Regions from separate parts of the Agarivorans sp. DSG3-1 genome, predicted to be linked through region 3. Evidence: predicted binding sites of a transcription regulator. Region 3 holds the regulator's gene; each other region holds the start of a gene.
What was found. Region 3 encodes FliA, which starts transcription of late flagellar genes. Its sites were predicted from a motif close to CTAAAGNTNNNNNNNNNNNNGCCGATA; they were not measured.
Positions count from the first base shown of each region.

Region 1: the regulator FliA is predicted to act here: its motif matches at 8,461-8,487, upstream of ACLD71_RS12595 (VC2046/SO_2500 family protein).
Region 2: the regulator FliA is predicted to act here: its motif matches at 3,369-3,395, upstream of ACLD71_RS16660 (flagellar protein MotY).

Region 1 is NZ_CP177241.1:2,691,923-2,701,834, reverse strand. It holds gene ACLD71_RS12640 (hypothetical protein) at 267-587, opposite strand; gene ACLD71_RS12635 (ketoacyl-ACP synthase III) at 846-1,949, shown strand; gene ACLD71_RS12630 (lysozyme inhibitor LprI family protein) at 2,020-2,460, opposite strand; gene ACLD71_RS12625 (histidine phosphatase family protein) at 2,441-3,022, opposite strand; gene ACLD71_RS12620 (adenosylcobinamide-GDP ribazoletransferase) at 3,019-3,822, opposite strand; gene cobT (nicotinate-nucleotide--dimethylbenzimidazole phosphoribosyltransferase) at 3,809-4,849, opposite strand; gene ACLD71_RS12610 (DUF3369 domain-containing protein) at 4,990-6,462, shown strand; gene ACLD71_RS12605 (YchJ family protein) at 6,515-7,027, shown strand; gene purU (formyltetrahydrofolate deformylase) at 7,056-7,892, shown strand; gene ACLD71_RS12595 (VC2046/SO_2500 family protein) at 7,904-8,434, opposite strand; tRNA gene ACLD71_RS12590 (tRNA-Tyr) at 8,600-8,683, shown strand; cyclic di-GMP riboswitch class I at 8,976-9,060, opposite strand; gene ACLD71_RS12585 (response regulator) at 9,231-9,912, shown strand, end outside.
Region 2 is NZ_CP177241.1:3,584,389-3,594,300, forward strand. It holds gene rsxD (electron transport complex subunit RsxD) at 1-493, shown strand, start outside; gene rsxG (electron transport complex subunit RsxG) at 483-1,115, shown strand; gene ACLD71_RS16650 (electron transport complex subunit E) at 1,128-1,811, shown strand; gene nth (endonuclease III) at 1,808-2,443, shown strand; gene ACLD71_RS16660 (flagellar protein MotY) at 2,471-3,340, opposite strand; gene rnt (ribonuclease T) at 3,461-4,114, shown strand; gene ACLD71_RS16670 (Na+/H+ antiporter family protein) at 4,128-5,459, shown strand; gene ACLD71_RS16675 (AAA family ATPase) at 5,531-7,528, shown strand; gene fabA (bifunctional 3-hydroxydecanoyl-ACP dehydratase/trans-2-decenoyl-ACP isomerase) at 7,607-8,143, shown strand; gene rmf (ribosome modulation factor) at 8,189-8,365, opposite strand; gene ACLD71_RS16690 (DUF3466 family protein) at 8,512-9,912, opposite strand, start outside.
Region 3 is NZ_CP177241.1:4,174,744-4,184,655, forward strand. It holds gene ACLD71_RS19370 (chemotaxis protein CheW) at 1-301, opposite strand, end outside; gene ACLD71_RS19375 (ParA family protein) at 298-1,083, opposite strand; gene ACLD71_RS19380 (flagellar motor protein MotB) at 1,084-2,007, opposite strand; gene ACLD71_RS19385 (flagellar motor protein) at 2,009-2,752, opposite strand; gene ACLD71_RS19390 (protein-glutamate methylesterase/protein-glutamine glutaminase) at 2,745-3,878, opposite strand; gene ACLD71_RS19395 (chemotaxis protein CheA) at 3,904-5,997, opposite strand; gene ACLD71_RS19400 (protein phosphatase CheZ) at 6,009-6,749, opposite strand; gene cheY (chemotaxis response regulator CheY) at 6,763-7,146, opposite strand; gene ACLD71_RS19410 (RNA polymerase sigma factor FliA) at 7,274-7,993, opposite strand; gene ACLD71_RS19415 (MinD/ParA family protein) at 7,986-8,879, opposite strand; gene flhF (flagellar biosynthesis protein FlhF) at 8,869-9,912, opposite strand, start outside.

The sequences.
Region 1 (9,912 bases), 1.5 Mb from region 3:
ACCCTAAGCTTGTTGCGAATCCCACTGTTGATGATTAAATGGCTCATTAAACGATTGATTCAAGCAACCATCAGATCTTCTCAGTAATCCATAAACTAAATTACTCACTTTGGCACCAGCTTTAGCTAAGAGTGAAGCTAGGTTACTGTCGCTAAGACTTGCACAACTCCAGAATATTGAATTAAAAGCTTCGGGGGCACGTTACTTTGACTCTCTGATAAAACAATTGGACGCTATACAACTAGCGCCCTAGTCCTTGGGTTAATCTACGCTTCGTTCGCGTCTAGTAACAACCAATCTTGAGGATTCAATGGGGAAGGAGCGTCCACTTCGGAGATACTGGAAAACGACCAAATAAACATGGTTCGGAAAAAACTATCAAGATCGTCCACTTCGCCATTTACCGCCACCTGTTTAGTAGGAGGCAAATTGCCAATCACATCACCACCAAAGGCCAATAAGCTTAAAGAGTCTGCGTAGAAATCAACGGTTAGCACAAAAAAACGCGTATTATCATTAAAACAAGTAGTTTTATCATCTTGCGCACCAGGCGGAGACAGGGTGGAATGTATATTGTGAATAGTCATAATAGACCTCATTTACGTTAGTCAGAGAAAAATAAAGCATCCCTGTCACACAAATATGCCTACACTTCTGTAGGTCTAGTCCATCAATTTCGGACAATTATCGCACAAAAAGCCCTACAAAACGACAGTTTTGACTAGAATTTCAAACTAAGCCTCAAAACTAGCAGTTCGAGACTAAATTTTGCTCTCGTTTGGTTATTTGCCGAGCATCAGGCATAATCCTTTGCACTATAAATTAGCTAGGATTTTAAGCTCGCTATGCACAATGCTGAAATAACCGGTTGGGGCAAATGTATGCCTCCAGCACGACTCACTAACCACGACTTAAGTACATTTCTCGACACATCGGATGAGTGGATTAGTAGCCGCACAGGGATTAAAGAGCGCTGTGTTTCGCATGTTGATATTGCTGAATTGGCAGCAACAGCAGGCTTACAAGCTTTGGCAGCCGCCGGCCTAACAGCAGATCAGCTAGACGCGATTATTTTGTGTACCTGCACCCCTGGCACCTCGGTACCGAGCAGCGCCAGCCGTGTTCAACAAATTTTAAAAGCTGACCAGGCTGCAGTATTTGATATGAACGCTGCCTGTAGTGGCTTTGTTTATGGTATGCAAACGGCGTCTGCACTTATTCAAACCGGAGCAATGAAGCGCATTTTGTTAATTGGTGCTGAGCGCCTGACTCAACTTCTCGATTGGACCAAACGCGATACCGCCGTATTATTTGGCGATGGCGCAGGAGCGGTTATTTTAGAAGCTAATGACGACGCAGAAAAAGTGGGGTTCTTAGCGGCCAAATTAGGTTGTGACAGCGAAAAGCGTGAGATTTTGTTTATCTCTGATTTCGGAACAAACCGTAAGCGTTTTTCTGGTGTAGACACCTTATACAACTTTCAGTTTGAGGGACCAGAAATCTTCAAGCGCGCAGTAAAAGGTATGGGCGAAGCGGCGACTAATGTGCTGGCGCAAGCCAATATAGCCAATAACGAAGTTAACTTTATTGTGCCTCACCAAGCTAACTTACGTATTATTGATGCGCTGGCTAAACGTATTGATGCTCCGTACGACAACATTATGGTGAACATTGAAAAATACGGTAATACCTCTGCTGCTACCGTACCAGTTGCGCTTTGTGAAGCCTTAGAAGAAGGTCGAATCAAACCCGGTGATAACGTATTGCTTGCAGCCTTTGGTGCGGGTTTAACCTGGGGAGCGGCGGCTATTCGCTGGGGTAAGCGGGTTACGCCAATAAATCAATCAGACGCCAGCTTAAGCCCTTGCGACAAAACTGCCTTAGAGATCCTCGCTCCCGCGATTAAAGGTTGCCAAGAAGCTCGAAAAGCAGAAGCAGACGCTAAATAGAGAGTAAATAATAATACTGAATACAGCTAGGTCATCGGTCTTAGCTGTATTTTTTAGCCATCAATCAGAATTACCACTGATGTAAACGGCTTAACCAGTGCTGAGTTAGCTCTATCTCACAACTCAAATACTGGCTGGCTGAGCCACTTCCTCCCGCCATCATTAAGCCCTCCCAGTGACACAATGCTTGACGAAATTCGCCAAACTCTGACTTGGCACTTTCTAACGCAAGCACCAAGCCTTTAGCACCTTCACTAATAGACTCCAAATCCACCGCTTGTTGATTCAAAACCACTAAACGCTGTCTGACTTGGTGATCCAGCCGAGCCAAGCTGTTTTCCAAGCATTTGTTTACTTTTGGCTTGGTGTCTCGCTGCCAGCACTTGCCAATAATATTCACTTTGGGTGAACCCGCCTCAGCGCCGCCCAGAGTTTGTTCTTGAGCAAACGCACTCGGCATAGAAAAGCTCAGCGCTACCGCTGTAAAAAAACTAACGATTGGTGTATTCAAGCGTAACTCCTTGAGAATGGATCTTAAGGCTAGTGAGTGAGCCCATGTTAAGGGGAAGCGTCATAGACTGCTCGATAGCTAAGTTTTGTACCTCTCCCACAATGGTGCGGATAACACCCGCATGGCAGATGCAAACTATGGTCTTTTCTTGCTCTGGAAGCGCGCACAGTTGCAGCCATTCATTCAATACTCGCGTTCGAAACTCGGTCACCGTTTCGCCCGTTTTTCCTAAGCGAAAAGAGCTTAAATTATCGGCCCAAGCTTGTAATTCTGCGGCTGGAATAGTATCCCAGCTTTGCCCTTCCCAAAGGCCAAAGTTTATCTCTTTGAGCCAAGTTTGGTATTCTACTACTTTCGCTAACCCCAAAGCGTCAGCTAACTGTGAGCAACGCTGTAGTGGGCTGCAAATAACCTTGTCGATAGATAATGCAGCAAGCTGAGCGCTGAGTTTAGTTACCGCCAGTGTTAAGCCTGTCGATTCGGCTAAGACATCTAACTGGCCGTAACAATGATTTGGCGCAATCAGTGGAGCGCTGTGGCGTATCAATAATACTCGGGTCACACCAATACACCGGTATTTAACCCAGCCACCAAGGCAATATAAATCATCACTTCTGCGAGCTGCTGCTGAGCCCCTAAACCGTCGCCAGTATAACCACCAAGCTTTAACTTAAGGTATCTGGCCCAAAGCACTGTAACGACCAAACTACTTATCAGAGCAAGTGCCAAAACATGGGTACTGATTAAGATTGCCGGAACAGCTACCCAACATAATGCAAGCACAAGTTCTTTACGCCCAATAGACTGCGCGACTGCTTTAGCTTTGCTTGGCTCAGATGGTTCGCGCACATAATCTAAGCGCCATATCAGTAACACCGCGCTAAAGCGGCTTAAACTATGAGCAAGCCAGATAACCAATAACAGATTCATCATCGACATTTGCTGGCTAAGGCTTAATAAGGCGGAAAACTTTAACGCCAACATGCAACACAAACCCAGCACACCATAAGTGCCTAAGCGGGAGTCTTTCATAATGGTGAGTATTTGTTCGGTTTGGTACCCCCCACCAAAGCCATCGCAGCAATCTGCAAAACCATCTTCATGAAATGCGCCAGTCGCCCAGCAACTGGCGACCATCGACAACAACACCGCTAATGGCGCACCCAGTACCGGGATCAAGCCAATCATTACCGCTGCGCTAAGCCAGGCGACTAACCAGCCTACAAAAGGAAAATAAGCCACACACTGGCTTAAACTGGTCGCATTGTAAGTGACACTGTTAGGCACCGGTACTCGGCTAAAAAAACTTAAGGCGTTCAACAGCAGGTTGAGCTCATGCTTAAGCAGCTTAGCTATGCTCACGGCTAACTCCGGCGGAATCAAATGAAGCCATTTCCTTTAAAAAATTAACTGCCGAACACACTAACGGATAGGCCAACGCCGCCCCACTGCCCTCGCCCAAACGTAAAGACAAATCTAACAAAGCCTTGACGCCTAATGCTTTTAATAAACGCTGATGTGCTTGCTCGGCACTTTGATGGCAAAACACCATGTATTGTTTTACTAAAGGATTGATTTGGCTGGCTACTAAAGCCGCTGATGAACAAATAAATCCATCCACTAAAATAACCATTCGGCGATGAGCAGCTTCTAACATTGCGCCCACCATAGCCGCAATTTCTAAACCACCTACTTTAGCCAGCCACTGCTGAGCACTATAGTCACCTTGGTGGTGCTTTAGAGCTTGCTCTAACACTGTTACTTTATGCTGTAAGCCTTGGTCATCTAATCCAGTCCCACGGCCTACGCACTCTGCAACATCAAGCTGTAAACACCCCGCCATTAACGCTGCCGCACTAGCCGTGTTGGCAATGCCCATTTCACCAAAAGCTAGTAAGTTAGAGCCTTCTCGTGCGGCTTGCGCTACCCGCTCCGCGCCCACTTCAATGGCTTGTATGCATTGTGCTTGGCTCATTGCATCACTCGCTAAAAAACTTTGGGTACTTGGCGCTACCTTGCAACACTCAATCCCTTCTTCTGACAATAATTCAGCCACGCCAACATCTACAATTTCGAAATCGAGGCTGTGTTGGCGGCAAAACACATTAACTGCAGCGCCACCGTTTACAAAATTTTGCACCATTTGCGCCGTAACAGCCTGTGGGTAGGCGCTCACCCCTTCACTCGCTATCCCATGATCAGCAGCAAACACAATCATTTTAGGCTTACGAATCTCAGGCTCTAGGGTAGATTGAATCTGGCCAATCTGACAGGCCAAGTCTTCAAGTTGCCCTAGGGAACCTTGCGGCTTGGTTTTAAGATCAATCTTGTTTTTCAGGGCTTCAGCCAATCCAGAGTCCAAGGCTTCAATGACAAATTTATTATGCAAAATCAATTTCCTAGCAGGTATGCGCAATCCTTTTAGCTTAGCGTGTTTAATATCGGGTTTTAAGAAAAATATCCATGAAGACTCTAGGAATTTTCTATACTGATGATAAAAGTCTTAATCTATTTGTGGGGAGCGTCGCGATGGATGATAGTGCAGAGCTATTTTTGTTTGATGAAGAAGACGAAGCCGCCAATGACTCAATAGAGCTTACGCCTTGGAAGGTGCTCATTGTTGATGATGACAGCGAGATGCACACGGTAACCAAGCTGGTGCTTAATAATTTTTCTTACCAAGAGCGCAAACTGACCTTTATTGATGCCTACAACGCCGCCGAAGCTTACGAACTACTCAGCAACCATGCCGACGTAGCAATCGCCTTAGTAGACGTAGTGATGGAAAGTGATGACGCTGGTTTACTGTTGATTGATGATATTCGTCAGCGTTTAAATAATCACGAAATCCGTCTTATTTTACGGACTGGCCAACCCGGTTTAGCGCCTATTAGAGATGTTATTCGTCGATATGATGTCAGTGATTACAAGAATAAAACCGAGCTTAGTGATGTAAACTTAGACACTTTAATGTGTGCGTCTTTGAGGGCTTATCAAGAAATCACTGAACTGCATTTGCAACGCAACAACCTGCGTGCGGTGATAAACTCTTCTAGTCACTTAGCCAATTGTGAAAATGAACAAAAGCTGGCCACCAGTGCCTTTGAAGAGCTATCAAGTTTACTTAGCAAACAACTTAATAATGTCTCTATTAGTGGAATGGCGATTAGCGTTTATCGCTCAAAACTATGTGTTTTACATAGCCAAGGTAAGTTGGACTATTTAAAAGAAATTCACAATCTACATGAGCTCCCCAATCGGATCCAAAACCTGATAAATCAAGTTCAACAAACTCAACAACATCAATACGCAGAAGGTAACGCGCTGTTTTACTTAGCGAATAGTGATAGCGAACCAATGATGTTTTATTTAGAAGGTTGGACAGAGCAAGACCAGCCGCAATTCGAACCCTTAAGCTTTTATATTCAAAGTACCTCGGTACGATTAGAGAACCGTCAATTGCAAAAGCAATTGGCTCACGGTCAACTACAGCTAGTAGAAATGATCTACCAAAGTATTCAAAGCGAACGCCCTAAAACAGATTTACAGCGCACTATTGAAAGCAACTGTGAGCAGTTAGCGCCCGCGTTAAAGCTAAACCCTCAAGAGTGCCTTTGCCTGCGCCAAATTGCAGGCTTTTATGATTTAGCCAATGTGGGCCTGCCCGACGTGCTGCTCAGCTGTAATATGCTAAATAAAGATAGCTGGAATAGAATTTCTGAGCACTGCGGCTTACCTGAGTATCTTCAAGATCCCAGCGTACAAATGATAATAGACGCCGCCTTAATAGTGGCGAACCAATATCAAGAATATTGGGATGGTAGCGGCCAACCTTTGGGCCTAGCAGCCGAAGCTATCCACCCCTTCGCTCGAATCATTGCACTGGCGGTATTTTTGGCTGAGTACAGCAACAGTGAGCAACTACAGCAGCAGCTTGAGCAACGCGCAGGCCAACGCTTTGACCCGCAATTAGCAACATATGCGACTAATAACCTTATCTAAGCGCAAATATAGCTCATCAATGTGTAAACTCTAACCAATATTAAGCTGCCTTATGGGCAGCTTCTTGCTACACTTCGGCCTTGGTCAAATTTGGGGTCTTCCGGTGTTACTTTGCCCTTGCGGCAGCGGTAGTGATTTTCATCAGTGCTGCCAGCCTTTTATAAACGGTACTTCCAAGCCTGTTAGTTGCGAGCAATTAATGCGTTCGCGCTACACCGCCTTCACACTTGGAGATGCTAACTATCTATGGCAAACCCACCATCCTGATTTTCGTCAAGGTGATGCGCCTAGCGCCTTTAGCGAAGACGAAAAAAATCAATGGAAGAAGCTACAAATTCTCTTTAGCTGCCACCTTATTAATGGCCTAGCTGGCATAGTGGAATTTAAAGCCTATTACCAAGAGCATGATCAATTAAACATTTTGCACGAGCGTTCTAACTTTGTAAAAAGCCAAGACCGCTGGTTTTATACCGATGGCGAATTTGCGCCTAAGTCTTTGGCTCGCAATGCTAAATGCCCCTGTAATAGCGGCAAAAAGCTAAAGCAGTGCTGTAAGAAATCTTAACTTTAAAACTGAATAAATCGAAAAGACAATGGAAAGAAAAATCCTTTTAACCGAATGCCCAGATGCCAAAGGCTTAATTTCGAGCATTACCAACATCTGTGCTAAGCACCAACTTAATATCATTAAAAACAACGAGTTTGTTGATAATGCTGCCGGCCGTTTCTTTATGCGCACCGAGCTAGAGGGCTACTTTAACGACAAAACCCTGTTAGCCGATTTAGACGGCGCTTTACCTGCTGGTAGTATTCGCCGATTAGAAAGCGCAGGCCGTAAACGCATTGTGATCATGGTGACTAAAGAAGCCCATTGCTTGGGTGACTTGCTAATGAAAGCTGTATACGGAGATATGGACGTAGAGATTGCCGCCGTAGTTGGTAACTACGATAGCCTGCAAACCCTGACTGAAAAGTTCGATATTCCCTTCCATCACATTAGCCATGTAGATTTAAGCCGCGAAGAACATGAGCAACAAGTGATTGAAGTGGTTCAGCAATACCAGCCAGACTACGTAGTATTAGCTAAATACATGCGTATTCTTACGCCAGCCTTTGTAGAAGCGTTCAATAACAAAATTTTGAATATCCACCACTCATTCTTGCCAGCGTTTATTGGTGCTAAGCCCTATAAACAGGCTTACGACCGTGGTGTGAAAATTATTGGCGCTACTGCTCACTTCGTAAATAACGACTTAGATGAAGGGCCGATCGTTGAACAGCATGTTATTCATGTGGATCACTCATACAGCGCTGAAGAAATGGCTAGAGCGGGACGTGATGTTGAGAAAGCGGTATTAAGTAAAGCCCTGCAGCAAGTATTAGACGAGAAAGTTTTTGTCTACGGAAATCGTACCGTGGTATTTCGTTAATTAAGCATTTTTTAGTTAAAATACTGCACCTTAAGTGGCTTTGAGTAATCAAAGTCACTTAGTACCTTATACATATCCACGCCTTTCACTTCAGTATCTACTTCTTGCTGGTTAGGTTGCTTGGCTACTGAGTGCTTTATACGTGTGAGTAAGTCCACGTTATTGATGACTTCAACGGGCACGCCTTCAACGCTGTCATCAGCACTGGCTGCATAACCACCTAAAGCTTGCTCTAAGCGAATACTGCTGATATCCCCCGCTTGCGCTCTCTTGCTCCAATTGGCTTGCACAGCAAACTCATCGTCTTGTGCCAACAAGGGGCGTCGACTCGCTAATTGAAACTTATCTCGAAGGCTTTGTTGAATTTGCTCTCGATTTTGCTTTTGCATCGAAAACTGAGCTTGGTCACAAACGTTTTGGCTCAACATGCTTAGTAACAAATGAAAACGCGCTTGCTCACCATGAGCGGTACTTTGGTTAAGCGTATCGCCCAACTGCAGTTCGTCACATAAGCTGCTATTTCTAATTTGTTCAACTAACATATTGCCCCTCCGGTTCTATCTCTAGCTATCGGAAAAGCAAGCCAAAACTTTAGCCTATTCGCATCAAACGCGCAGATAATAAGCAAACAGTAGTCAGTCAGTAAAAATCTGCTTATTTTTACTTTACAGCCCACTTTGTTCTGGTAATATGCCGCTCCACAAGCAGGAGGGGTTCCCGAGTGGCCAAAGGGAACAGATTGTAAATCTGTCGCGAAAGCTTCGGTGGTTCGAATCCACCTCCCTCCACCATATTTGTTAAAGAAAGACACCTTAGGGTGTCTTTTTTTATGCCCGCAATAAATGCCAATCGTCACATCTTCGCTTGATCAAAACCAACAGACACAGAAAAACACAGCTCAAGTTAGATAAGAGCTATTGCAGGCGAGAATAAACTGAAATGAATGGGCGAAAGGAGAAGAGAAACAAATACGCCAAGCTAATTTTAGCTTGGCGTTCCAACCAAATACGGAAAGTAATAAACGGTAAATAGACTAACTTACTAAGTAGAAAGACATACATTGTGCAAATCTAACCACTCAACTAAGGCGGTCCAGCCATCTTAAGGATAAGCCTTAAGATCTGTAACTTTCCGACCTTGGATCACTCCAAGTTTGGCTTTGACTCAGCGTTGGTGAGACCAAAAGTCTCACCAACAGATTAATATTAAATCAATTCCGGCCAGTTTGGCAAGATCAAATAAACGATAGTATTACTCAACTAACTCTCTGCGCCCTTCTCTGCTTTAACCGAGATAAACTTATGCTAGGATAGCGAAAAGTGATCAGAAAACTCATAAATGGCAGCGCAATACAATTACAGCGGGAAGCAAATACTTATTGTTGATGACCAACGAGCGTTTCAGGTCATGCTTAAGGCTATGTTGCAAAATTTTGGCGCAAACGATGTTTTTTTTGCCAATACTGGTGAAGCAGCAGTAAGAGCCTGTCGTAAACGAAAATTTGACATTTTGTTGGTTGATTACAATTTAGGCACCGGCAAAAACGGTGGCCAATTACTTGAAGAGCTAAGAGTTAGCCAACTATTAGAAGTAGACGCTCTATTTTTTATCATTAGCGGTGATAACAACAAAAGCATGGTGCTAAGTGCATTAGAGATGGAACCCGATGAATTTATCACTAAACCCTTCTCGCAGTTTCAATTACATAATCGCTTAGCCAGAGCCCATGTTAAACGCCAAAGCCTGCGTGAAGTTTTCCAAGCATTAGCGAAGAAAGACTACAACAAAGTCATTGAGCTATGTGATCAACAGATTGAAGCAGAAAGTCGCTACACTAATTATTGCCGCAACATGCGAGTAGAAGCTCAAATTGCCTTAGGTGAATTTGAAGCCGCCAAAGTGGCTCTTGAAACCATACTTGAAGAACGCAAACAAACTTGGGCTAAGGCAACACTTGGCCGAGTGCACTTGTTACTTAAAGACAATAAAAGCGCAATTAGTACACTTAGCCGTTCGGTAA
Region 2 (9,912 bases), 590 kb from region 3:
AACGCAACTAACGCTAGGGTTTACCTCTACTGAGATCGCTAATAATGAAGTATTTGGACAATTCGCCGGTATCGGTTGGCAATGGATAAACGCGGCATACTTAGTCGGTGGCATCGCCTTAGTTTATTTGAAGGTGATCCGTTGGCACATTCCCCTGGCCTTTTTGGGCACCTTACTCGCGCTTAGCTTACTGTCTAGCGCTATTAACCCAGACCACTCTATCCCCACTTTATTGCAGTTGTTTTCTGGCGCAACCATGATAGGTGCGTTCTTTATTCTCACCGATCCCGTGAGTGCCGCGACCAGCAACAAGGGCCGGATTATATACGGTAGCTTGGTTGCCTTACTTGTATTTGTCATTCGTAATTACGGCGGTTACCCTGACGCGGTGGCGTTTGCAGTACTATTGAGTAACATGGCAGTGCCAATGATCGATCATTTTACTAAACCGAGAGTGTATGGTTACGGTGAAGGAAGCAACAATGAGCAGTAAGCGCTATTCGATGACTAAAAACGCCGGCATGTTAGCCTTGTTCGCATTCGGTTGCACCTTACTGGTAGTCATTGTTAATTACTTCACTGCCCCACGCATTGAAGTACAAGTTGCCAAGCAACTGCTTAGGTCAACAAACGAAGTATTATCTCCAGAGTTAGCCGGTAATGATTATCAACAACGTTGTTACCAGGAAACTAACCAACAGTTTTTAGGCAGCGACAAAGCACAAACTATTCGTTTAATTAGTGTTGATGGCCAAGTTCAAGCATTTGTTTATCAAACGACTGCGCCAGACGGTTACAGTGGCGCAATTCGTCTACTGGTAGGAGTCAATGAGGATGGTTCGGTAAGTGGTGTGCGGGTAGTACAACACAACGAAACACCGGGCTTAGGCGATAAAGTTGAAACTCGAAAATCAGATTGGATTTATCAATTTGACCAACAAAAATTGTTAGAAGAAAAAGACCCTCGCTGGGCAGTTAAAAAAGATGGTGGACAATTTGATGCTTTTACAGGCGCAACCATTACTCCTCGCGCGGTAGTGAAAGCGGTTAAAAACGTACTGATTTATCACAGTAATAATCAACAAATACTGCGCCAGTCTGCTGTTGACTGCTAATTAGGATTTGAGATGAGTGAATATAAGAAACTAGCCTGGCAAGGACTCTGGAAGAATAACCCAGGTTTAGTGCAGTTACTTGGTTTATGCCCACTGTTGGCAGTGACCTCGACCTTAACTAACGCAATAGGATTAGGTGTAGCCACTATGCTGGTGCTTATTGCTTCTAACACTACGGTTTCGCTAATTCGTAAATGGGTTGCTAAGGAAATACGTATTCCTGTGTTTGTTATGGTGATTGCGTCTTTTGTTACTTGTATTCAACTATTAATGAACGCTTATACCTATGGTTTGTATCAAAATCTCGGGATCTTCATTCCCTTGATCGTGACAAACTGCATCATCATCGGTCGCGCGGAAGCCTTTGCTGCACGTAATGAAGTAAAACCGGCCGCGTTCGATGGCTTAATGATGGGCCTAGGTTTTGGCTTGGTATTAGCATTAGTGGGCGCGATTAGAGAGTTATTAGGTAACGGCAGTTTATTCTATGGCATCGAATTGTTGCTGGGTGATTGGTCGTCGTTTTTGTATGTTCAGCTAGTCAATTTCGACGAACACTTTTTGGTTGCCATACTGCCGCCGGGCGCATTTTTGGTAATGGGGTTTATCATTGCTTTAAAAAACATTATCGACAGTAAAGTTAACACTAAGCAGCCTGTTGAAGCCTCAAACATGGAAAGTACGCCTCAATCATGAACAAAGATAAACGTTTAGAAATATTAACTCGGCTCAGAGACAATAACCCAAAGCCTGAAACAGAACTAAACTTTGCATCTCCATTTGAATTACTCGTCGCTGTAACATTGTCAGCCCAAGCGACTGATGTTAGCGTCAACAAGGCCACTGATAAGTTATTTCCTGTGGCCAATACCGCTCAGCAAATATTTGATTTAGGTGTAGATGGCTTAAAAAGCTATATTAAAACCATTGGCCTATATAACAACAAGGCCATTAACGTCATTAAAGCCTGTGAGATGTTAATTAACCTTCATGGTGGCGAAGTACCAGAAAACCGTGAAGCACTTGAAGCACTTCCCGGCGTTGGTCGTAAAACCGCTAATGTTGTATTAAACACAGCTTTTGGTTGGCCAACTATCGCAGTTGATACTCATATTTTCAGGATGGCGAACCGAACTAAATTTGCAATGGGCAAGAATGTCGATCAAGTTGAAGAAAAAATGCTAAAGGTGACACCTGCTGAATTTAAAGTAGATGTTCATCATTGGTTTATCTTACATGGCAGATATACCTGTATCGCGCGCAAACCTCGTTGCGGTTCGTGCATTATCGAAGATTTGTGCGAGTTTAAAGAAAAAGTAGAGCTTTAAGCTCTACTTTATCTTAAGTTCTAGCGCTTAAAGTAAATCTTTACCTAAAGAGATCACCACTCGGCGATTTCGCTCTCTTCCCATCGTATTATCGTTTCGTGCTACATGGCGACGTTCACCATGACCTGATACTTCAATAACACTTTCATCTAAGCCACTAGATTTAAAGTAATCTCTAACTTTTGTTGCTCTTTTTTCTGATAATTCTTGGTTAATCCATTTACCACCATAGCTATCGGTATAAGCATCTACTAATACCACATCAATCTCAGGATCGTGTTTTACGTAATCACCGATTAGCTGCAAACGTTTTTTAGAGCGAGGAGTTAATTCATTACTGTTGGATTGATAGGTTAAAACCGTAAACGCAATGTCATCAAAAGAATAAGGTAACAAACGCCCTACACACTTCAAAAAATCGTTGTATTGGGTTTTAAAATTAATCGAGGAAATGCCCACTGCGGTGGTATTGTTATTGGCATACCAATCATCGAAATAGAAGGTAGGCACATTACCGTCTTCTAACTCACTCAACATTCTCCAAGCGGGCTGCGCGTTTACGTATCCATCAAACTGCTGGTAAAACGACAGTTCGCTGATTTTTTTCGAACTTGCACCTGGCTTCCACAGTGGAGGAACACTGCGTAAAGAAACTTGGTGAGTTTCAGCCGAAATTTTGTACATGTCGAGGTAGAAATCGAGATTTACGCTTTTAGATGCGCGACTAACAAAACTGGCAACGCCAAAAGCAGGAATGAAGTGATCCATTCTGCATTCAATTGGGGTTTTGTTTGAAATCACCCATGTCGAGTCATCAAGTGACGCGGTATAGTTTCGTACATTGGCTTGAGCCGACAATGCGCACAGCGCCAAAGGCAACAATAAATAACGTTTCATTAGCAGAAATCCTCTCTTCTCTACAAATTATCGGCATCTGGCCAATAATCTTTAAAGCAAATTCGCGATTCTTTGCCGCTTTTGTAATAATGCGCGCTTCCGTATTTAGTTACCCACATTATGACCATAACAGAACTCACTACCCAGCTAATGTCTAGCCGCTTTAGAGGCTATTACCCTGTTGTTATCGACATCGAAACAGCAGGCTTTAATGCAAAAACTGATGCCCTGCTTGAAATTGCAGCTTGTTTACTTAGCTTCGATGAAAACGGCCAATTGTTTGTACTTGAGAGTATTCAGTACAACGTCGCGCCCTTTGAAGGCGCAAACCTAGAAAAAGCGGCATTGGAGTTTACTGGTATAGATCCAGAAAACCCATTGCGTGGCGCCGTAAGCGAAGACTTTGCGCTAAAAGACATGTTTAAACCGATTCGCAAAGCGCTCAAGTCACACGGCTGTAATCGAGCGGTCATGGTTGCGCATAACGCGGCGTTTGATATGGGCTTTTTTAACGCAGCGGTTGAGCGTTGCAATATAAAACGAAACCCCTTCCATCCTTTTGTTAGCTTTGACACAACCAGTATCAGCGCTTTAGCCCTAGGGCAAACGGTGTTGGCCAAAGCGTGTAAAGAAGCGGGTCTAGCTTTCAATAACGAAGAAGCACACTCTGCCCTTTATGACGCACAAAAAACTGCAGAGCTATTTTGTTTAATTGTGAACAAATGGCAACACCTTGGCGGCTGGCCGCTTCCTCAGCAAGACGAACAAGACTAAATTGGAATTATAAATGTTAAACCCTGTGGTTATCTCGGTCTGCTTGATGTTGTTATTAAGCTTGTTAAGAGTGAATGTAGTACTTGCTTTGTCGGTAAGTGCTATGGTGGGTGGTTTGCTTTCTCATATGAGCTTAGCGGATACCATTGCCAGCTTTGAAGCTGGCCTAGGAGATGGTGCGCAAATTGCGCTCAGCTACGCATTGTTAGGTGCATTTGCAGTCGCAATATCACGTAGTGGTTTAACCGACCTTATTGCAAACAAAATTGTCTCTACAGTGGACAAAAACAGAGATAAACACCTATCTCGAGTAAAATGGCTAATGCTAGTGGCTATTATCTTAATGGCTGTCAGTTCGCAAAACTTAGTACCCGTGCATATTGCTTTCATCCCTATTTTAATTCCGCCACTACTCGCGGCTTTTAATCAACTGAATATTGACCGGCGGATCATTGCCTGCTGTATTACCTTTGGCCTAGTGACCACCTATATGTGGCTGCCCTATGGATTTGGTAGTATCTTTTTGAATCAGCTTTTACATTCCAATATTGAAAGTGCTGGTTTAGTAATTGAACGCAGCCAACTGCCTAAAGCAATGACAATCCCAGCTATAGGAATGATAGTGGGTTTACTCACTGCAATTTTTGTCTCATACAGAAAACCTCGTCAATACAAGACTGTTGAGCTAATTCCAACTGAATCGGAAACACAAACATCAACACCCTTGAGCAAGGGCCGCTTGATAATGAATGTTGTCATTATCTTATTGGCGCTTGCGATTAACGTTTATACCGAATCCATCATTATTGGTGCGCTTTGTGGCTTTTTAATGCTTACTACCGCCGCAGGATTACGCCCTCAAAGCAGCCAAGATTTATTCGTAGAAGGTGTTAAATTGATGGCCTTAATCGGGTTCATCATGATTGCCGCTAATGGTTTTGCCGGCGTGATGAAAGCAACCGGTGGCGTGCCTGAATTGGTAGCCAATGCGGGCCAAATATTAGGCTCGAACAAAATGTTTGCCGCAGCAGTACTGCTTATAATGGGTTTGCTCATCACCATGGGAATAGGATCGTCTTTCTCAACAATTCCTATTATTGCGGCTATTTATGTTCCATTGGCTTTGTCACTCGGGTTTTCGGATCTCGCAACTGTAGCATTAGTAGGCACCGCTGCAGCGTTAGGAGATGCAGGGTCACCCGCTTCAGATTCTACACTAGGGCCTACAGCGGGTCTAAATAGCGACGGTCAGCACGACCACATATGGGATACTGTAGTGCCAACATTCTTACACTTCAACCTACCCTTGTTGGTTTTTGGTTGGATTGCAGCTATTGTCTTATAAGACGCTGTAACAAACTGTTTTAGCTAATAATTACTACACACAAAAATATGTATGTTTAACGGAAAGCCAATTTGACTGATTTAGCCCTATCGATTGAAAAGTTACGCCCTAGTTTTGATTTAAGCAACATTGAGCCTTGTGCTGAGTTGCAGTGGTCAAACCTAATGCCCGTGGCTAAAGCCAGTTTTGATTATTTTCTCGCAACAAATTTTGATAAATCACTCATGATTTGTCAGTCGCCGAGTTTTTTAGAAGAACAAGCTATCATCAAAAGCTTACTCAATAATGGTGATGCTAGGCGAGCAGCAAAAGCTTACGTTATGTTGGCTAACCCGGAGCAACTTAATCGACCTTTAAGTTTTGAAATTAGCGCTCAACAACTAACTGCTTTCAATCAAGCGATTGATGCCTTTGAAGAGTTATTAAACCAAGACTTTAGTGCTGAGTTGCTAGCGACAGAATTCGCTGAAGATATGCAATTTTTAGAAGAAAACAATAAACAGTCGCTAAGTTCAATTTTGCAAAAACTTGTGGATGAATCTTTTGAAACAGCTTTTGTTCAGATTCTAGAAAGGCTGTTTCGCTTCTTGCAGGAAAATCCTGAAAACGTTAACTGCAATGCTTATTACAAAGCGTGGGAAACCAATCACGCTGCGGTATTTTGCACGGATTTTAACCGGGTAAGTTTGTTTGGCCAATTACTTGCTCCTCATCCTAACTATCCATATGATTTAAATAACATCAATTTTGGGCACCTCCACACAAGCAACAATAGTGTATTAGTTTTAAATGCTGAAGATGTGTTAGCCGACCCTAAACTTTGGTTTGAACTAAAAGCTAGCTTTAAAGAGCAAACCCTTGCTTGGTCAAAAGTAGACGCAGATAAAACTTATTTGCAAGCTAGTGATTTATCTTTGCATATTAAATTGATTATTTCGGGTAATGCGATTGCCGTATCGGATTTGTATGAGCTGGACCCAGAGTTAAGCAAATTAAGCATTGCAGAAACAGAGTTATTGAGTGAAGTAAGCGTAAATGCTGACTCTGTTAATTGGTACCTAAGCCAATTAAATTATGAGTTAAAGCAATTAGATCTACCGCAATTGTCCCACGAGTTATACCAGCCGGTATTGTCTTTTGCAGCAAAACTCTGTGAGCACAACGCCTTACTGAGTTTGGGTTTAAACCAGATACTCAAACCTTTAAAGCGCCTTAATCACTTAGGCTTAGCACATAATGAGACTGGTTTTGAGCAAGCTTTATTAACCTTAGGCAACAATATTAACAGCCAGCAACGTTTTAGTGACCTGTCTTATCGAGACGGTCAAACCCACATTAGTTTAAGTGGTACACAAGTAGGTCAGATAAACGGCCTGTCGGTTATTGATTTTAATGGCTTAGGCCTCTCATTTGGAGAACCGATTAGGATCACGGCGAACGTTTTTCAAGGCGACGGGGACTTTACTGATGTAGAACGAAAATCTGAATTAGCGGGTAACATTCACGCTAAGTCAATGATGATAATTCAAGGGTTTCTGACTCAATTATTTGCTAAAGAACATCATTTCCCGTATTCCGGCAATGTAGTATTTGAGCAGTCTTATCATGAAATAGATGGCGATAGTGCCTCTCTAGCTGGAGCATTGGTTTTACTCAGTGCCCTATCTGAACTGCCAATTTTTCAACATATAGCCGTTACCGGCTCCTTAGACCAGCAAGGTAATGTACTCGCGGTTGGCGGGATAAACGAAAAACTAGAAGGCTTTTATCGAGTAGCTAAAACTAAGGGAGTGGATACTCCAGTAGCGGCTATCATTCCTAGCGCCAACTTAGGTCAACTAAATCTTAGTAAAGACTTATTAGACGCGTGTACAGATGGCCTGTTTAGCGTTTTTACAGTAGAGACTATTGAGCAAGCGGCTAAACTAGTATTTGGTGTGCCTGCAGGCGATCTTTATGAACCGGATTCGGTTTATGGAAAAATATTCAAACGAATAAATATAGATGATGGAGAACCTAGCCTCCTAGCTTGTTTAATAAAGAGAATTACTCGTTTATTCAAACTCTGATAAATTAATTGGACATCGGACTTGTTTAGCGCACACGTGTTCGCTAAAGTATCGGCAAATTTTTTAAAGGTATTATCCATGACTCAGGTTTCGCAAAAAGAACTAGGCAAAACTAGTTACGAACGCCAAGAATTACTCGATTGTAGCCAAGGCCTTTTGTTTGGAGAAGGCAATAGTAAATTACCTGCACCCAACATGTTAATGATGGATAGAATCCTCAAGATTACGCATGAAGGCGGCGAGTTTGGCAATGGTGAGATTATAGCCGAGTTAGATATTACCCCAGATCTTTGGTTTTTTGATTGCCACTTCCCTGGTGACCCAGTAATGCCTGGTTGTTTAGGCTTAGACGCTATGTGGCAGTTAGTTGGATTTTTCTTAGGCTGGAGCGGTGGGCCAGGTAAAGGTCGTGCTCTAGGTGTAGGTGAAGTGAAGTTTACTGGTCAGGTACTACCTACTGCGAAGAAAGTCACTTACCGCATCAAAATGAAACGCGTAATTATGCGTAAGCTAGTGATGGGAATTGCTGACGGTGTTGTTGAAGTAGATGGCCGAGAAATCTATTCGGCGAATGATTTAAAAGTTGGTTTGTTCACTGATACTTCAAGCTTCTAAATAACTCTTTTAGCTTAAAAAAGCCCTTTAAAAAGGGCTTTTTTTTTAGTTATTATCTAATCCTGAAACGCGTTCTTCAAGAGCTTCTCGCCAACCCCCATACCAATGACCCCTTGCGTCGGCCCCGCCGTAAGGACAAGTCTCTTTAGACCTTCCTGATAACCCTGCTTGATAACCTTTGGCATGCGCTCTTTCTAAACGATCGCGTTTTTGTCTTTTCATAGACTTCTTCCTCATCAAGATCAGAAAACAAAACAGGAGCCCTAGGGCTCCTGATCTACTATCGCTTAACAATTTACAAAGATCAAAAACAAATTTTTTGATTATTCGCTAACTATTTGATCTTTTTGTGGCACTAAAAAGACAAATTAGTGTTTTATGAAACGTCTCACAAAAACAACAGGTAAGAGCAGCAACGCCAACCAAAGGCTACTTGCACCTTTTCGCTCATACTTAACCTCTTCAATTTGTGGACACACCGCTAAATTATCAATATCGGTTACAGCAGGGTTTCTAACCAGTTTAAGTAATACCGCTCGTGGATTAACACCATTTACAAAGTCTTCTGCAGTCTCGTAGTGGTAACCGTTTGCAAAAATTTCACCCTCGTCGTTGATATGAGTAGCATACTCAAACCGATATAAAGGAATTTGTGGTTCACCATTTTGTTCGTAACACGTAAGCTGATTTAAGGTCCATGTGTAAGAAGAGTTTCCTTCTAGAAAGCGATTGTAATCTAAAATCATACCAGTTTGGCGACGGGTAGTGCCATTGTAAGAAGGCTGTTCTTCTCCGTCACCATCACGCCAACCAACGATTATTCCACTATCGTTAATATCGCTAAATTCACTATTGGCTCCCGAAAACGGTTTGTTTCTTAGCGGCCATCTAACTTCTTGATAATTTTCAGAATTTTCCTCGTTGTCATAAACAAAACCTTCAACAGGACGGTTACGTGACTTAACTTCAACATAGCGTAAGTTACCAACCACTAGAGACTGGTTGTTAATGGCGTTTGCCCAAGTATGGGTAACAGAATCTTCAAACTTGTCATTATCTCCATCAATCGCAATATTAGGGATCTTGGTAAGTTTGTAGGTTCCATCTCCATTATCGGTGTAAAATGTCGCGCGGCCTCGCGAACCATTTGTACTGTCAAAGACGTCGTCCGAAGAAATGCCAACAAACACTTCTCCATTATAATCTTTAATCAAATTGAAATTCGGTGCATTACCGTATCTAGAGCGCACGTAACCATCTACGAAGAGCTCTCCTGTAACTTGATCACCATCTAGGGCATCTGTAATGTCCCATGCCCAGGCTTGAGTATGAAAACCAGAACAGCGGTAATAGTTTTCTCTGTTACCAGTCTGACACTCGCCAAAACTATCAGAATTTGAATAACTGACACTAGCTAATCCAATGACCACTGTTCGACCATCTTTCTCAATGATTTGTAAACCTGAAGACAAGCCACCTTTGTCGTCTGCTAAATCTCCACTGCTATTAAAAGCAGTAGGTAACAATGTAATTTTAGCTTGAGTAGACAAATTGTAAGCGAAACCGCGCTGAATAAAGTCTCGTGCATAGCTGGAGCCAGTATCGCTTGTGAAGGGCGAAGAATCGTACCCCACGGCCCAACCTAACTCCCCATTAATACTATTTACTCGAGTATCCGTAGTATAAGTATCGTTACTTATATCATCGAAAACATAGAGTTTTTCATTAACGGTATCCCACGTCGGTAACGGTGGTATGTTTTTTCCATC
Region 3 (9,912 bases):
CAACATGCTGTTCTTCTTCAACAACTATTTGCTCTTTAGCTTCTTGTTGTTCTTCAACTTCTGGAGCTTGTTCGGGAATCTCTGCAATCGGCAATAAAACCGGTTTGGCTTCGGCAACAGCAGCAACTCGCAGCTCAGCTTCTTCGAATAATTTAGCTAAAGGTTTTATTTGCGGCTCTGGTGGATTGGCTACTTCAACAATAGGTTCAGCATCTGCTTTTTCAGGTGCTTGATTAGGCTCTGTTAACAAAGAGTCGAAATAACTGCCTAATGCTTCTTCCATCATTTTGTCGCTATTCATAGCAGCCCCTGCTCATCGGTCATTTGCTGCAAGTGCGCCAGCAAGGTTTGATAGGCAAATACTCCACGACAATTTTTTATATGGTATGAAGGCGGCGCGTGACGCAAGCTGGCATCTCTAAACTTGGTATCAATTGGAATCACTGAGTTCCAGATATTCTTAGGGTAAGTTTCTTGTAGCTCTTTTAATGCACTTAGCGAAGCGCGGGTTCGTTTATCGTACATGGTTGGCACGACCGTGTAACGCAAAGGCTCTGGGCAAGAACGCTGCATAATGGCGAGGGTTTTCACCATACGTTCTAAACCTTTAATGGCTAGAAACTCTGTTTGCACTGGCACTAACACTCGGCTACTGGCGGCTAGCGCATTCACCATCATTACACCTAATACTGGCGGACAGTCAATTAAAACGTAGTCGTATTGATGCTCAATTCTAGCCAAAATACGCTTAAGAATTAGGCCCATACCTTCTCGCTGCCCTAGCACTTTATCCAAGGTTGCTAAGGCCATACTGGCGGGAATTAAATCAAGATTATCAAAAGAAGTGGCCTGAATACTGTGGGTTACCATTGCATCGTCAAGCTGGGTATTTTGGTAAAGCTCGTATAGGGTTCCTTGCACGCTATCTACATCAAAACCCAAATAGCTAGTTAACGATGCGTGGGGATCGGTATCAAGCAATAACACCCGCTTACCTTGCTGAGCTAATAAACCGGCAAGCGAAATCACCGTGGTAGTTTTACCTACACCGCCTTTTTGATTAGCAACCGTCCAAACTTTCACCTATTCTTCCTGCCTTGTCGTAAATCGAACGCCACCGCCCTCAATGGGCACGGCTAACATGGTATCACTATCGGGTTTTCTTAAGGGCTTATCTAACTCTTCACCCGCTGGAACGTCTATTTGTTTAGCAACCACAGGCGATTCCCATACCTTACTCGACAACGCGATAACAACGCGTCTGTTTTGTCGATTGCCTTGAGCCCAACCTTCTGGTGCGTACTCTGCAAATGCCTCTATCGCCATTCTAGCGGGAGTAACTCCGCGGCTTTGTAACTCACGTAATACTCGTGTAGCCCTTGCTGCCGAAAGCTCCCAATTGCTTGGATAAAGTTCACTATCTATACTCGTCTCATCAGTATAACCACGCACTCGAATAAAATTATCGGTATGTTTTAGCCGATCAGCTAGTTGATCGATAACTTGCGTTGCTGGTTTTAATAAATAAGCACTACCGCTGGCAAAAAACAAACGACTGTCTAATTCGATAGTCAGCCACTGTTCATCATAACTTATTACTATATCGTCGCTTTTTAGAAAACCTTTAAATTCGTAGACTAATTGCTCGGCTAATTCTGAAAATTCGTCTAATGCTGGATTATGATCATTTTCACTGAAATGAACGGGCGTTTTTTTAGCCGGAGAAATACCTTCCAGTATAGATTCACCAGAGAACAATATACCTTCTTCATTATTAGCAGCACTGTTTGATTCAATAGGTAAAATCGCTGAATCTGACTCCTCGAATAAGGCAATGGCTTGCTGTAAGCGCTGTTGCAATTCGGGATATTCGTTTTCATTGGCAATAGCCATCGCATACAAGACTACAAACAATGCAAACATCAACGTCATGTAATCGGCGTAAGATACTAACCAACGCTCACTACTAGCCTTGGGTTTAGCGTGAACCGCATAGCGGCGTCGCATCTTAAGTCAACTCTTGAGTAAATGCGCTCAAGCGGCGCTGGATTTCAATACTACTTGCCCCTTCGGCTATCGACACTAAACCGGCCAAGGTCATTTCTTGATAAATAGCGCGCTCGCTTGCGACTGCTCGCAATTTATTAGCGATAGGTAAAAAAACAAAGTTAGCAAAACCAACGCCATAAATGGTGGCCACAAAGGCGACTGCGATGCCTTGACCTAGCTGTTCAGGGCTGGTTAAAAAGTCCATGGCCTGAATTAAGCCTAACACCGCCCCTAAAATACCAACAGTTGGGCAATATCCGCCCATGGCTTCAAATACTCCGGCTTGTTTTTCTAAACGGTTTTGTTCTAAGTCGATAATATCTTCTAACGATTGTTTTAGCTGCCTTGGCTCTGCACCATCAACCAACATTTCTAAACCACATAAACTAAAAGCATCAGCTTGTTGGTGTTTTTCTAAAACAAGATAACCATCTTTCCTAACAATATGAGACCAATCTAAAATTTGCTTGAATTGGTGATTCAATATCAAATCGCTTGATTGCCAGACTTTAGGAATAGACTTAATTGCTTGAGTAAATTGAGATGCCGGGGTTTGTAGCATAACGGCTCCAACAGTGCCGCCAATAACAATAATAAATGCATGCAGGTTAACTAAATCTGAAAGGTTTCCGCCCGCAAAAGTATGACCAAACCCAACAGCAGAGAACGCAATAAATACGCCTAAGATGCTAAGTTTATCCATTCCCTATTTCCGCAACGATCGCATCAGAAAATTGCTCTAGAGGCATTTGCTCAGAAGCAAGACCAGCGCTAGCAACCGCTTGAGGCATACCGTATACCACACAACTGGCTTCATCTTGCGCCCAAATAGTTGAGCCATTTTCTTTTAACAAACGACAGCCATCTCGGCCGTCGGCCCCCATTCCAGTGAGGATCATCGCCAATACATTGCTTTGATGACTTTTAGCTAAAGAGGCAAAAGTTATATCCACGCAAGGTTTATAATTTACCTTATCGTTACCTTCAATGATGCGTAAGCGACCATATTGCCCGCGCCCTTCCACTAACATTTGTTTGCCACCCGGAGCTAAATAAGCCCAACCAGGTCTAAGTTCATCGCCGTCTTCAGCCTGTTTTACATTAATCCGTGACAAACTATTTAAGCGTTGAGCAAAGGCAGCGGTAAAGGTGGCGGGCATATGCTGCACCAACAAAATCGGTTTTGAGAAACCAGCAGGAATCGAGGTTAAGATGGTTTGCAGTGCAACTGGCCCCCCCGTAGAGGTGCCAATAGCAACTAACTTATAACGTTTACCTGAAGGTTTAAACCTTGGGCTAACGCTTGCGCGTTCTGTGGCCTGCGGAGGGCTAGCATTGCTAGCTCCTGATGAAACAGGAGTTCTTCTCTGAGCCACCACAGGACGAGTTGTTGCCGGCGCTGACGGGCTAGCGGTTCTTCTTGCTACCACTCGGCGCCGTGCAATAGCTTTCACTCGCTGTTGCAATAAACTAACGGCTTCTTCTCTATCACGCGCGATGTCTTCAAACTTTTTAGGGATAAAATCTAGCGCACCAGCTTCAAGCGCATCTAAGGTCGCTTTAGCGCCATCATGCGTTAAAGATGAAAACATTAAAACGGGCGTTGGATTTTTAGCCATGATTTCGCGAACAGCGGTAATGCCGTCCATTACCGGCATTTCTATGTCCATGGTAATCACGTCGGGCTTTAGCCGAGCAACCATATCAATAGCTTCTCGGCCATTTTTAGCGGTATCAATAACTTCAAGCGTAGAGTCTGCGTTGATTATTTCGCTAACTCTACGTCTGAAAAAACTTGAATCATCAACTACTAATACTTTTATTGCCATTCTCGGTTCTTCTTAGAGGCAACGCTTACATTTTACGAGCGTAGCGTTTTAGTAAGCTAGGAATATCAAGTATCAATGCAATGCGGCCATCACTGGTGATTGTTGCACCAGCCATGCCAGGCGTGCCCTGCAATAATTGATCTAAGGCCTTAATGACCACTTCTTCTTGGCCAATAAGGTTATCAACTACAAAGCCAACTTGCTGAGGGCCGATCTGAACAATCACTACATGCCCTTGCGAGCTTCGTTCACCAGGTTGACCATTTCTAATCAGCCAATCTTGTAAATAGAAAAGCGGGATAGCTTTATCGCGAACAATAACCGTTTCTTGACCATCAACCACATTGGTTTTGGTCAAATCTAGGTGGAATATTTCGTTCACACTGGTTAATGGCAATGCAAAGGTTTGTTTACCTACATCAACCATCAAGGTAGGCAAAATAGCCAAGGTTAACGGGACTTTAATCTGTAAAGTGGTGCCTTGACCAAGGTGAGAGTCAATATCTACTGAGCCGTTTAGCTGAGTAATACTGGTTTTCACCACGTCCATTCCTACACCACGACCAGAAATATCAGAAATTTCGGTTTTGGTTGAGAAACCTGGCGCAAAAATCAGGCTGTAAGCATCTTTATCTGGCATTCTTGCTGCCGCATCGGCATCTAACACGCCGCGCTCAACAGCAATTGATTTAAGCTTATCGGCATTCATACCTGCGCCATCATCCTCAATCATCAATAGGATGTGGTCACCTTCTTGCGAGGCTGATAAACGAATAACACCAGTACGAGGTTTGCCTGAAGCCACTCGCTCATCTGGCATTTCTATACCGTGGTCTACGGAGTTTCTGACTAAGTGGACCAATGGATCGGCCAAAGCTTCAACTAAGTTCTTATCTAAATCAGTTTCTTCGCCGACCAACTCAAGATTAATATCTTTTTTAAGGCTACGAGCTAGATCTCGTACTACTCGAGGAAAACGTCCAAACACCTTTTTGATAGGTTGCATGCGGGTTTTCATTACCGCGCCTTGCAAGTCAGCCGTCACTACATCTAGATTGGCAGTGGCTTTAGACATGTCTTCATCGTTACTATTTAGGCCAAGGCTGACTAAGCGATTTCGAACTAATACCAATTCACCAACCATATTCATGATGTCGTCAAGTGTACGTGTATCAACACGAACAGTCGTTTCACCTTGAGGTACAGCTTGCTTGGTAGGAGCTTTAGCGGGTTCTGCTTTGGCTGGCGCAGCTTTAGCAGCTGGCTTCGCAGGAGCAGCGGGCTTAACCGCAGCAGGAGGTTTCGCGACAGCTGCTGCGGGCTTGGCTGGAGCGGCTGGCTTAACGTCAGGTGCTTTTCCAGCACCATGTAGCTGATCCAATAGCTTTTCAAATTCGTCATCGCCAATCTCTTCCCCGCTAGTTGCGGGCGCGGGGTCGGCAGCTTTTGGAGCGGGCGCTGCTGCACTAGGTGCTTTAGAACCGTGTAACTCATCTAAAAGTTTTTCAAACTCGTCATCGGAAATATCACCGTCACTAGCCGGAGCGGCCGCGCTCGGCGCAGGAGCAGCAGGCTTAGGCGCATCGCTACCATGAAGCTCGTCAAGTAAACGTTCAAACTCATCATCACTGATTTCATCAATGTTCCCACTATCAGCTGCTGGAGCGACAGGTTCAGGAACGGCTACTGGCTCGGGCTCAGCGGCGGCAATTGGAGCTTCATCTGCGGATTCAGGTTGAGAAAGATGATGCAGGCGGTCAATAATATCAGGAGAAGCTGGTGTTAACGGTTCGCGAGCCTGCACTTGAGCAAACATATCATTAACAGCATCAAGAGCTTCAAGAATAACATCCATCAGCTCTGGCGAGACACCCCGCCCACCGTTACGCAAGGTGTCAAAAACGTTCTCTGCACCATGACAAACATCGACAAGCTCGGTAAGAGACAAAAAGCCTGCGCCACCTTTTACGGTATGGAAGCCGCGAAAGATAGCATTTAATAAGTCACTATCATCTGGACGTTTCTCTAAATCAACCAACTGTTCAGACAGCTGCTCAAGGATCTCCGCCGCTTCTACGAGAAAGTCTTGTAAGATGTCTTCATCTACATCAAACGACATGCGCTACTCCCTTAAAATCCTAAACTAGATAACAGGTCATCAACATCATCTTGATCGTTAACAACGTCATCCCTTTGCTCTTTATTTAATATTGGCCCTTCGGCTTCAATGGCCGATTTTGCAGGAGCTTTTTTCTCTATAACTTCGGCTTTATCATTGCCAAACAAGGTCAGCATTTCCACTAAACTTTCTTCAACTTCTTGAACTAAGGTGATTACTTTACGAATCATTTGCCCAGTTAAGTCTTGAAAATCTTGAGCCATCAATATTTCAGTTAACATACTTCGTAGTTTATCGGCATTTGCTGAAGAACTATTAAGGAAAATATCGATTTGGTGACATAGCGCTTTAAATTGACCAATTTCAATTCTTCGTTCCATCAAACTTTGCCAAACAGGCATAATATCGTTGATTTCACTGGTTAATTGATCGGCAATAGGGAGGCCAGATTCAACCGCATCCATGGTCTTATTAGCGGCTTGGTCGGTCATCTCTATTACATAGTTTAACCGCTCTTTTGCATCAGGTATTTCCTGATTAGCCAATTCATTAATACGAATATCTAGCTTGAAATCATTTAATGAATCGTGAAGTTGACGCGTGAGCTGACCAACTTTGTCAAACAACAGGTTGGCTTTAGGAGCACACAGCTCACTGACAAATTGATTCGCCTCGGAGACGTTTCCTTCTTCAAGTAGCAACACCAAAGCTTTGGCATCGGCTAATGAGATGATCGGAGTATCAGTGCTCACACATCTTCCTTTATTATTGTAATCTTTCGAAAATCTTATCTAGCTTCTCTTTTAGTGTGGCAGCTGTGAAAGGTTTTACAATATAACCATTTACGCCGGCTTGTGCGGCTTCAATAATCTGTTCGCGTTTCGCTTCTGCCGTAACCATTAACACAGGTAAATGAGACAAGCTTTCGTCGGCACGAATATTCTTTAATAAATCAATGCCTTCCATACCCGGCATGTTCCAATCGGTCACTACAAATTCGAAGTCCCCACCTTTAAGCATTGGCAACGCGGTATTACCGTCATCTGCTTCGTGAGTATTGTTGAAACCTAAATCTCTAAGTAGGTTTTTAATAATCCTTCTCATTGTTGAAAAATCATCAACAACCAGAATTTTCATATTTTTATCCAAGGTACGTCCCCCAACAGGATGTTTTGCAAGCCTCAAAACGGGCTAAAAATTTATGTAATAAAGATATTATGCCTTAATAAACACAATTTTAGTCCATCTTTTATCATATTTGTAAGGATGAATTTCTCTATTGTGTCCAATCTCGCATTCGAGTTTTGACTCGAGCAAGCGCTTGGCTATGTATTTGACTGACTCTTGACTCGCTTACGGTTAATACTTCGCCAATTTCTTTAAGATTAAGTTCTTCGTCATAATAGAGCGATAATACTAGCGCTTCGCGCTCTGGTAAGCCTTTAATGCAGTCGGCTAGCGATTGTTGAAAGCGTTGATTAGCAAAGCCTTCAAACGGTCGATTTTGCTCGCGACTTTCATCACTAGAAATAACATCTTCGCTCACGCCAAGATCTTCAATACCAAGAATTCGGCCGCAGTTTACGTCAGACAACATTGAATGATATTCGCTTAGGCTTACACCCAGCTTAGCAGCAACCTCAGCATCTTTGGCATCACCATTCTTTTCTTTTTCAACTGCGTTAATAGCTTCACTGATAGCGCGGCTGTTTTTATGCACAGAACGTGGTACCCAGTCACCACGACGAATTTCGTCAAGCATTGAGCCACGAATACGGATCCCGGCATAGGTTTCGAAACTCGCACCTTTGGTACCATCAAAATTACGCGCAGCTTCGATAAGACCAATCATTCCAGACTGAATGAGATCATCAACAATTACGCTAGCCGGTAGGCGCGCCATTAAATGGTGCGCTATCCGTTTTACCAAATTTGCATGGCGTTCCACCAACACATTAGTGTCACTAGCGCTGGCATAAGCGGCAACTTTATTCACTAAGCTGTTCTCTATTTTTACGTTGTCCGAATTCGAGAAGATTCTCGATGAAGAATTCTAAATGGCCACCAGCTTGTTCCGGAATCGGCCAAGTAGCTCCTTTACTCGCTAAAGAGCGAAAGGCTAAAGAAGCGGGAGATTTAGGGTACGCTTCAACCACGACGCGCTGTTTACGTACAGCGAGTCGAACATTGTTATCATATGGAATACACGATACGAGTTCTAAGGTGGCATCTAAAAAGCGATCGGTAACACGAGTGAGTTTAGCAAACAGTTCTTGGCCTTCTCTCAGACTACGAACCATGTTTGCCACTACTTTAAATTTGTATACGCCGTGCTTGTTAGATAATAGTTTAATCAAAGCATACGCATCAGTAATCGATGTGGGTTCATCACAAACCACAACCAAGATATCTTGCGAGGCTTTAGCAAAGCTCAGCACCATATCGGAAATACCAGCGGCAGTATCTACCAGCAATATATCAATGGGAGTTTTCAAGCTACTAAATGCGCGAATCAACCCTGCATGCTCTGCCGGGCTCAATTCAACCATAGATTGCGTACCAGAAGTTGCTGGGGCGATTAATATACCGTTGGGCCCCTTTACGAGCACTTCATCCAATGTGCACTCGCCTGATAGTACATGCGATAAGTTTTTGGTTACGCGTAGGCCTAGTAGTACATCTACATTTGCCAAGCCTAAGTCGGCATCCAGCACCATTACACGCTTACCTTGGGCTGCCATAGCAATGCCCATATTTAGGGTAACGTTGGTTTTACCAACACCACCTTTACCACCGGTTACAGCGATAACTTTCACATTATTTTTTTGTTGCATCATTCTTAAGCCGCTAGCTTGATCAAATTCGTTGTCTTTAGAATACATCTGAAACCTTCTGCTGTTCGGTTTCACTAAACCAAAAATGTTGCTGAGACTGAGTATCAATTACTGACAGTGCTTGCTCAATTAACTTGGCTGGCTCGGCAACTGCAATATCTTCTGGCACTTGCTGGCCATGCGTAACGTAACTGATTGGCAGAGCGTGGCGCAAGGTGACATTTAAAACCTCGCCTAAGGCCAAGCTTTCATCTAACTTCGTAAGTATGGTACCCGCAAGAGGAATTCGCTGGAATTGATTCACGGTTTCTTCAATAACACGACGTTGAGCATTAGCTGACATCACCAAATAGTTACGTATATTCACACGGCTATTCTTAACTAACTTGTCGAGTTGTTCGTGTAAACGTAAATCTCGTTGGCTCATACCGGCAGTATCAATCAGCACCAGTTTTTTGTCTTTAAATTGATACAATAATTGAGATAGTTCTTCTTCATCGTTAGCAACCCGCACCGCACAACCCATAATTTTCCCATAGGTAGCAAGTTGCTCATGCGCGCCAATTCGGTAAGTATCGGTGGTAATCATCGCTACACTGTCTGCGCCATGACGCATAGAAAACTGAGCGGCTAATTTGGCAATAGTAGTGGTTTTTCCCACGCCCGTTGGCCCTAATAAAGCGATTGCACCGCCTTTAAGCAGAATTTCATCTTGGCCGACCGGAAGTTGGTTTGCGAGCAACTCACGTAAATGCTGCCAGCCTTCTTGCACACCAAGTTCTTCAGGAATATAACCGGCGATTTGGTCAGCCATGTCCTCATCAAAACCGACTAGCTGCAATTGCTTAATGAGCATTGCTCGAACCGGTTCTTGACGCTCAACTTCTTGCCACATCAAGCCAGAGACTTGGTGCTCAAGTAACTTGCGCATCGCTGCCATTTCTTTCTTCAACTCACCCACTTCATTTCCAGCAGCATCTTGCTTAGGCTGCTGAGCAGAACGGGATTGAGTTGGTTGACTTGATATAGAACCTTGTTGCACCCAGCCCTGTTGCTGAGCTAAAGAACGCGGTGCTTGAAC